2 regions of the Formicincola oecophyllae genome follow, and region 1 is predicted to be linked to the other one. Evidence: riboswitches for the same ligand, from Rfam matches in the RefSeq annotation. Region 1 holds a riboswitch; the other holds the start of a gene.
What was found. A riboswitch is a leader RNA that binds a small molecule or an ion and turns the genes downstream of it on or off. The one in region 1 is predicted to bind thiamine pyrophosphate.

Region 1 (3,409 bases):
AAAGGTTCGCTGACGCTTTGGCCAACATGATAGGGGTAGCCAGCCCCCGCTTGGGAGGGGCTGCCGTCCGTCCCTTGGCGCGTCATCATCACTTCCTTGAAGCCAGCATCAATCAGCAGCCTGTTGCCCAGCAGCGAGAGATGGTCGCCAATGAAAATGGCGTTGGTCTGGGTGATGGTGTGGTAGTTCGCCCCTAAAATGACCTGGCCCATGTCGTCACGCATGTGGTGGTGGTTGTTCAGGCTCCAGGGATTAGGAGTGCGGCCTTGGCTGTCCACAGCAGTGTAGGGCATTTTCTCGCTGTCATCGACGTAGTCGTACCAGTAACCGATGAAGGCGTCGTTGTGGCCGCCTTGGAAACGGTTTTGGTAATGGGCGCTGGTGGTGACGCCAGAACGCCATGTTTTCTGCGTCCAGTCCTCCCGCACGACAGGGCTTTGATGGGGGCCTGATGGCAGGCCGGCGTCTTCAAGGGTGTCAGCACTGGGCCAGTTGCCCATGGCGCCCTGGGCATAAGGTTTTATGTCAAGCGAAAAGCCACTGCCCAACTCAACATGAGCTGGCGCCCCCAAATAGAGCGTTTGCTCGGGGTCACGCCACAGCTTCCAGTACTGGGCGCCTTTCTCTGGGTTGGCAGCATCGTAATGGCGTGCCAGCTCGCCTGAATGGATGCCATCCTCCCGCCAGCCGGCAAGGGTGGTTTTGGGCAGGTAGGCTGTATCAGTCTTGTTCCACGACCCTAGGAAGGAGACCCGCGACTGCCCCCATTCCTTCAGGAATTTGAAATCAACATGCTGGCGGCTGTTGGTGCCGGGGCCGCGCCAATTGTCTGAATGCGTGTTGGAGTAGGAAACGAACCCCCTAATGCCTGTTGAGCCAATCTCGCCAGTTTCCAGGCGGATGAAGCCACGGCTGCCGTTCCAGGACCCATAGGAGAAGGAGGCCATCCCCCCCCGTTTAAAGGAAGGGTCAAGGTAGGTCATGCTCATCAGCCCGCCAGCTGAATCCACAACAGGGCTGTCCAGGTCGCTGGCGCCTTGCTGAATAGCCACCTGGGCGTAGTTCTCAGCGTCAGCGAACTGGTCTGGGGTGCCACCGTAGTTGGCAGCATCCCCCATAGGTATGCCTTCAAGGACATAGCCGATCTCATCACCACCAAGGCCATGGATAGATATCGTGGTCTGGGGCGACATGCCGTAAGGGTCTGAACTGGCCACATTGGCCCCTGGCAGGTTCTGCACCAGTTGGAAGGCGTTGGCAGTGGGCGCCTGGATGGAAATGTAAGGCTGGCCGACAGCTGATTTTTCCTGAACGCCATTCTGTGGGGCTAGCAAGCCACCGCCAATGATGTTCCGCAGTAGGTGGGAACGGGTGACGATCGTCTCAGCCCCGCCCTGTTGCTGCACAGCATGGGATTTGGCTGCAGGGGCAGCTTTCGCAGCGCGGATGGTGGCTAAGGTGACGCCTGCCATGATAGCCAAGGGAACCACAAGCACCAACGATGGGCGTGGCCTTGAAGATGGGGAACGCTGGAGTGGCGGCAAGAATCTTCTCTCCCTGGGCGAGTGAAAAGATCCGGTTGCAAAGCGAAAAATTCAGGTGCCTGGCGTCATGGCGGCAAAGGCTGGGCCATGGGCGATCATTCCTGTCCCTTCGCCGGTATGAGCCGGATCAGGTTCAAAGGGTTTCGGCGCCATGCCGTCTCAGCCCCGTTTTTGGGACGCCCCTGGGAACGGCTTTTTATAATGTTTGCCTCCTGGGGGCGGCAAGCGGCACGGGGGCAAAATAAAGCCCAGAACATCCATCAATCTTGCCTTGTTGCCTAAAAACCCTGCTACAAAGGAATCATGACACAGCCCACCACACAGAAAGCGCACCGCAGTCCCTTCCCAGCCTGGGCTAAGGCGCCAGCAACCGCACCGGTCATTGTCGCCCCCAGCCTTTTAGCTGCGGATTTCGCCAATTTGCAATCTGAGCTGGCCAGCATTGAAACAGCCCCTTGGGTGCATTTGGACGTCATGGATGGCCGGTTTGTGCCGAACATCTCCTTCGGGATGCCTGTCATCAAAGCGCTGCGCCCTCACAGCAAGGCCTTTTTCGATGCCCATCTGATGGTGGAGGATGCTGATCCCCACCTCAAGGCTGTGGCTGATGCCGGCGCTGATCAAATCACGGTTCATGTTGAAGGCAATTGGCACCTCAACCGCACGCTTCAGGTCATTAAGGAATTGGGCTGCCGTGCTGGTGTGGCCTTGTGCCCAGCCACCCCTGTGGAAGCGTTGAGCGAAATCATGGGCATGGTGGACAGCATTCTGGTCATGACCGTGAACCCAGGCTTTGGTGGGCAGAAGTTCATGCCGGCCCAACTGCCTAAGATTCGCCGCATCGCCCGCATGGCGGCCCAGCAAAAGGCGGCTGATGGCCATGAGGTAATCGTGGGGGTTGATGGTGGCGTCAATCCAGCAACCACAGCCTTGGTGACGGACGCTGGCGCACGCATGTTGGTGGCGGGTTCAGCCGTTTTTGGCCACCCTGACCGCGCAGCGGCCATCAACGCCCTTGAGGGGGCGGCGATGCCGCCTGTGCTGGACTGAAGGACAACCCCGCCCTGTGCCTATAATCAAAGGATGGCGTTGGTTGAAGCTGGCTGTGGCCCGCATGCCGCGTGGCTGGAAAGGGGGTGCGCCCCATTACATTTACCAGGACATCATCACAGGTGATGCTGAGCGTGGCGCGCGCTTGGTGATGGGCAAAGCCGCCACAAGCCTTGGCCTGTACAAGCTGCCCAGGTTGGATGGCCTCCAACCTTGGCGCGAACAAGCCCCAGAGGCCATCAAGCCCTGGTTGTACAGTTTCGAGTGGTTGCGGGACTTGCGCGCCCTGGGCAACAATGATGCCCGCCTGTTGGCGCGCCGCTTGATGGAATGCTGGCTGAAGGAACCGCCAGCGGACCCCTTGGCCAGTGAACCCACCATCATGGGGCAGCGTTTGGCCAATTGGCATGGCCATTATGAGTTCTGCTTGGGTAGTGGCGCGCGTGGTCTGCAAGTGCAGGCTGGTGAAGCCATGGTGCGTGATGGGCGCATGTTGGCTGCCATGGTTCCTTTGCCGCCCCGTGGTTGGGAAGGCCTAGCCGTGCTGCGCGGCTTGCTGGCCGCCTTTATGGTACGTCCAGACCACCAGGGCTTCCTGGCACGTTTTGAACGTTACCTGCCTGCTGAGATGAAACGGGTTTTCTTGCCGGATGGCACAGTGGCTGAACGCAGCCCGGAAGCCCAATTCAGCGCCTTGGTTGAGTTAGCATCCATACTGGCCATGTATGGCGCCATGGGAACGTACCCGCCCCCGGGCGTGCGGGAGAATTTAGCGCGTGCCACGCCTGTGCTGCGTTCGCTATGCCATGGCGATG
Region 2 (3,409 bases), 320 kb from region 1:
ACCATCCCAGACACGCTCGCTGACCCTGCGGTGGCGGAGCCCCTGCCTTCCACCCCTATTGACCCGCCCACCCTCTCCATGACCTTCCGCATCAATGACAGCCCGCTGGGCGGCCGCGAAGGCAAAAAGGTGACCTCCCGCCAGATTCGTGACCGCCTGATGAAGGAGACGGAGAGCAACGTTGCCATCAAAGTGACTGACAGCGCTGAGAGCGAGGCGTTCGAAGTGGCTGGCCGCGGCGAGCTTCAGCTAGGCGTCTTGATTGAGAACATGCGCCGTGAAGGCTTTGAGCTGACCATTGGGCGCCCGCGTGTGCTGTTCCGCAACAACCCTGAGACTGGCGAACGCGAGGAGCCCTTTGAAGAGGTGCTCATTGATGTTGACGAGCCCTACTCCGGCGTCGTGGTGGAGAAGATGTCCCTCCGCAAAGGCGTGATGCAGGACATGCGCCCCTCCGGCGGCGACAAGGTGCGCTTGACGTTCCTCATCCCCTCACGCGGGTTGATTGGCTATTACGGTGAATTCCTGACCGACACGCGCGGCACGGGCATCATGAACCGCCTGTTCCACGGCTACCTGCCTTATGCCGGCCCGATTGAGGGGCGCCGCAATGGCGCGCTGATTTCTGGCGAGGATGGCCAGACGACCGCTTATGCCCTTGACGCCCTCAAGGACCGTGGCGTGCTGTTCGTTGACGCTGGCGAAACCGTCTACACGGGCATGGTGCTGGGCGAGCACTCCCGCGAGAACGACCTGGACGTTAACCCGGTGCGCGGCAAGAAGCTCACCAACATGCGTGCTTCAGGCAAGGATGACGCTGTGCAGCTGGCCCCGCCGCGCCGCATGTCGCTGGAGCAGGCCATCGCCTACATCGATGATGATGAGCTGGTGGAGGTCACCCCATCTGTCGTGCGTATCCGTAAGCGCTACCTTGACCCCAATGAGCGCAAAAAGCAGGCCCGCAAAAAGCAGGACTGAGCGCTTTGAACGGTGCTCCCCATGCCCAGCTGGGCATGGGGTTGGAAAGGCCCTTCCGGCAGGAGGGGCCTTTTTTATGTCTCAATGTTAGGGGAAAGGTTTGGATGGAAAACTGAAACCAGCCATGCGCCGCCTGGTGCGCGCTTTGGATTGACGCCCCAGCTGGGGTGGAATAAGCTTTTCCTGTTCCGAGGGGCGTCCCACTGTAATGTGGGGCTGAGAGGGCGACACGCCAAACCCTTTGAACCTGATCCGGGTCATGCCGGCGAAGGGAACGGAGTTAACGTGATGCAGGCCACCATGCCGCACACCAAGGCTGGGCAGTTTAAGCTTGGCGCACCAGAAGGTGCGTTGGGGTGCTGTCACGTGCCATCTTCACCAAACGCCACTATTCCTGCAGCCAACCAGCCCCAGCCTGCCCAGCAGGTTGCATGGGCCTTCAGCCGCAGGGCCACACCCCGGGTCTTTTCCATTGACCGCCATGGAGAAGAACCTTGTCCACTAACGACACCTTCCCAGTTTCTGGGCCAGATGGCCTGAAACTGTCTGAAAGCACCACAGGGCCTTTGCCTGGCTCTGCGAAGATTCACCGCTCCGCCCCAGGACGCCCTGACATCAAGGTGCCTTTCAGGCGCATTGAGTTGGGCGGGGGTGAAAAGCCCATCCTGCTTTACGATTCATCAGGCCCGTTCACAGGGCAGGAACCAATTGACCTGGCCCAAGGGCTGCCCCCTGCGCGCAGCTGGCTGGAGGGGCGTGGCCTTGAAGCGCGCCAAGCCCTAGCCCCTCAGGGGCTTGAACACCCAGCGCCACGCACCATCCGCCGCCGCCCTGAGGGGGACGAGGCGCCGTTCACGCAGCTGGAATGCGCGCGCGCTGGCATTGTGACCGATGAAATGGTTTACGCTGCCGCCCGTGAGGAGGTCTCCCCCACCTGGCTGCGCGATGAGATCGCCGCTGGTCGCGCCGTCCTGCCAGCCAACGTGAACCACCCAGAGCTTGAGCCCATGGTCATTGGGCGCAAGTTCCGTACCAAAATCAACGCGAATTTCGGCAATTCCGCCCTCTCAGGTGCAGGCCCTGCCTCCATGGCTGATGAGGTGGAGAAAATGGCCTGGGCCATCCGCTGGGGTTCTGACACCGTCATGGATTTGTCAACAGGGCAGCACATCAGCCCTTTGCGCAGCTGGATCATGCGCAATGCTCCTGTGCCTGTGGGCACTGTGCCACTTTACGAGGCGCTGGAGCGCGCTGATGGCGACCCGCTGAAGCTGAACTGGGAGGATTTCAGGGACGTCCTGATTGAGCAGGCAGAGCAAGGCGTGGATTACTTCACCATTCATGCAGGGTTGCGCCTTGCCCATGTGCCGCTGACGGCGTCGCGCGTGTGCGGCATCGTCAGCCGTGGTGGCGCCATCATGGCGCGCTGGTGCTTGGCTGGGCACAGGGAAAGCTTCCTTTATGAGCATTTCAGGGACATATGCGCTCTGTGCCGCCGCTACGACATTACCTTGTCATTGGGTGACGGGCTGCGCCCAGGAGCCATCGCTGACGCCAATGACGCAGCCCAGTTCGCTGAGCTGGAGACATTGGGTGAACTAACCAAGATCGCCCATGAGATGGGCTGCCAGGTGATGATCGAGGGCCCAGGCCACGTGCCCATGGATAAGATCGCTGACAATGTCAGCAAGAAGGACGCCTTCTGCGGTGACGTGCCGTTTTACACGCTTGGTCCGCTCACCACGGATGTGGCGCCTGGCTATGACCATATCACCTCCGCCATTGGTGCGGCCATGATCGCCTGGCATGGCACGGCCATGCTTTGCTACGTCACCCCCAAGGAACATCTGGGCCTGCCCGACCGTGATGACGTCAAGGAAGGTGTGATCGCCTACAGAATCGCCGCCCACGCTGCCGATTTGGCCAAGGGGCTGCCTGGCGTTCAGGCCCATGATGACGCCATGAGCAGGGCGCGGTTCGCCTTCCGCTGGCATGACCAGTTCAACCTGGCCCTCGACCCAGAGCGGGCCCGTGCGTTCCATGACGGCACATTGCCGAAGGAAGCCCAGAAGTCAGCCCATTTCTGCTCCATGTGCGGGCCTAGGTTCTGCTCCATGAAAATCTCCCAGGATGTACGTGACGAAGCGGCCCGCCAGCAAGGCATGGAAGCGAAAAGCGCTGAATTTGCAGCGCAGGGGGGCAAGCTCTATGTCGCGGCTTGAACACCCCATGCCACAACCTGTGTCACCAACTGCCCTGAAGGGGCCAAGCGTTGCCGTGGTGGGCGCTGGGGTTGGTGGGCTGGTCACGGCCACGGCCCTTCTGGATGCTGGCTGCGCTGTGACGCTTTATGAACGTGACCGGGAAGTGGGGCCTGGCTGCTGCTCCTGGATGTCTGGTGGCATGTTGGCGCCCTGGTGCGAGAAGGCCG

Region 2: linked by a shared signal. The riboswitch ahead of thiC (phosphomethylpyrimidine synthase ThiC) and the one ahead of E3E12_RS03845 (TonB-dependent receptor) in region 1 are both predicted to bind thiamine pyrophosphate.

Annotation. Positions count from the first base shown of each region.
Region 1 covers NZ_CP038231.1:855,717-859,125, reverse strand. Annotated here, with positions in the region: gene E3E12_RS03845 (TonB-dependent receptor) at 1-1,472, opposite strand, end outside; TPP riboswitch at 1,631-1,738, opposite strand; gene rpe (ribulose-phosphate 3-epimerase) at 1,848-2,594, shown strand; gene E3E12_RS03835 (heparinase II/III family protein) at 2,638-3,409, shown strand, end outside.
Region 2 covers NZ_CP038231.1:1,179,156-1,182,564, forward strand. Annotated here, with positions in the region: gene typA (translational GTPase TypA) at 1-978, shown strand, start outside; TPP riboswitch at 1,160-1,270, shown strand; gene thiC (phosphomethylpyrimidine synthase ThiC) at 1,473-3,200, shown strand; gene E3E12_RS05315 (FAD-dependent oxidoreductase) at 3,208-3,409, shown strand, end outside.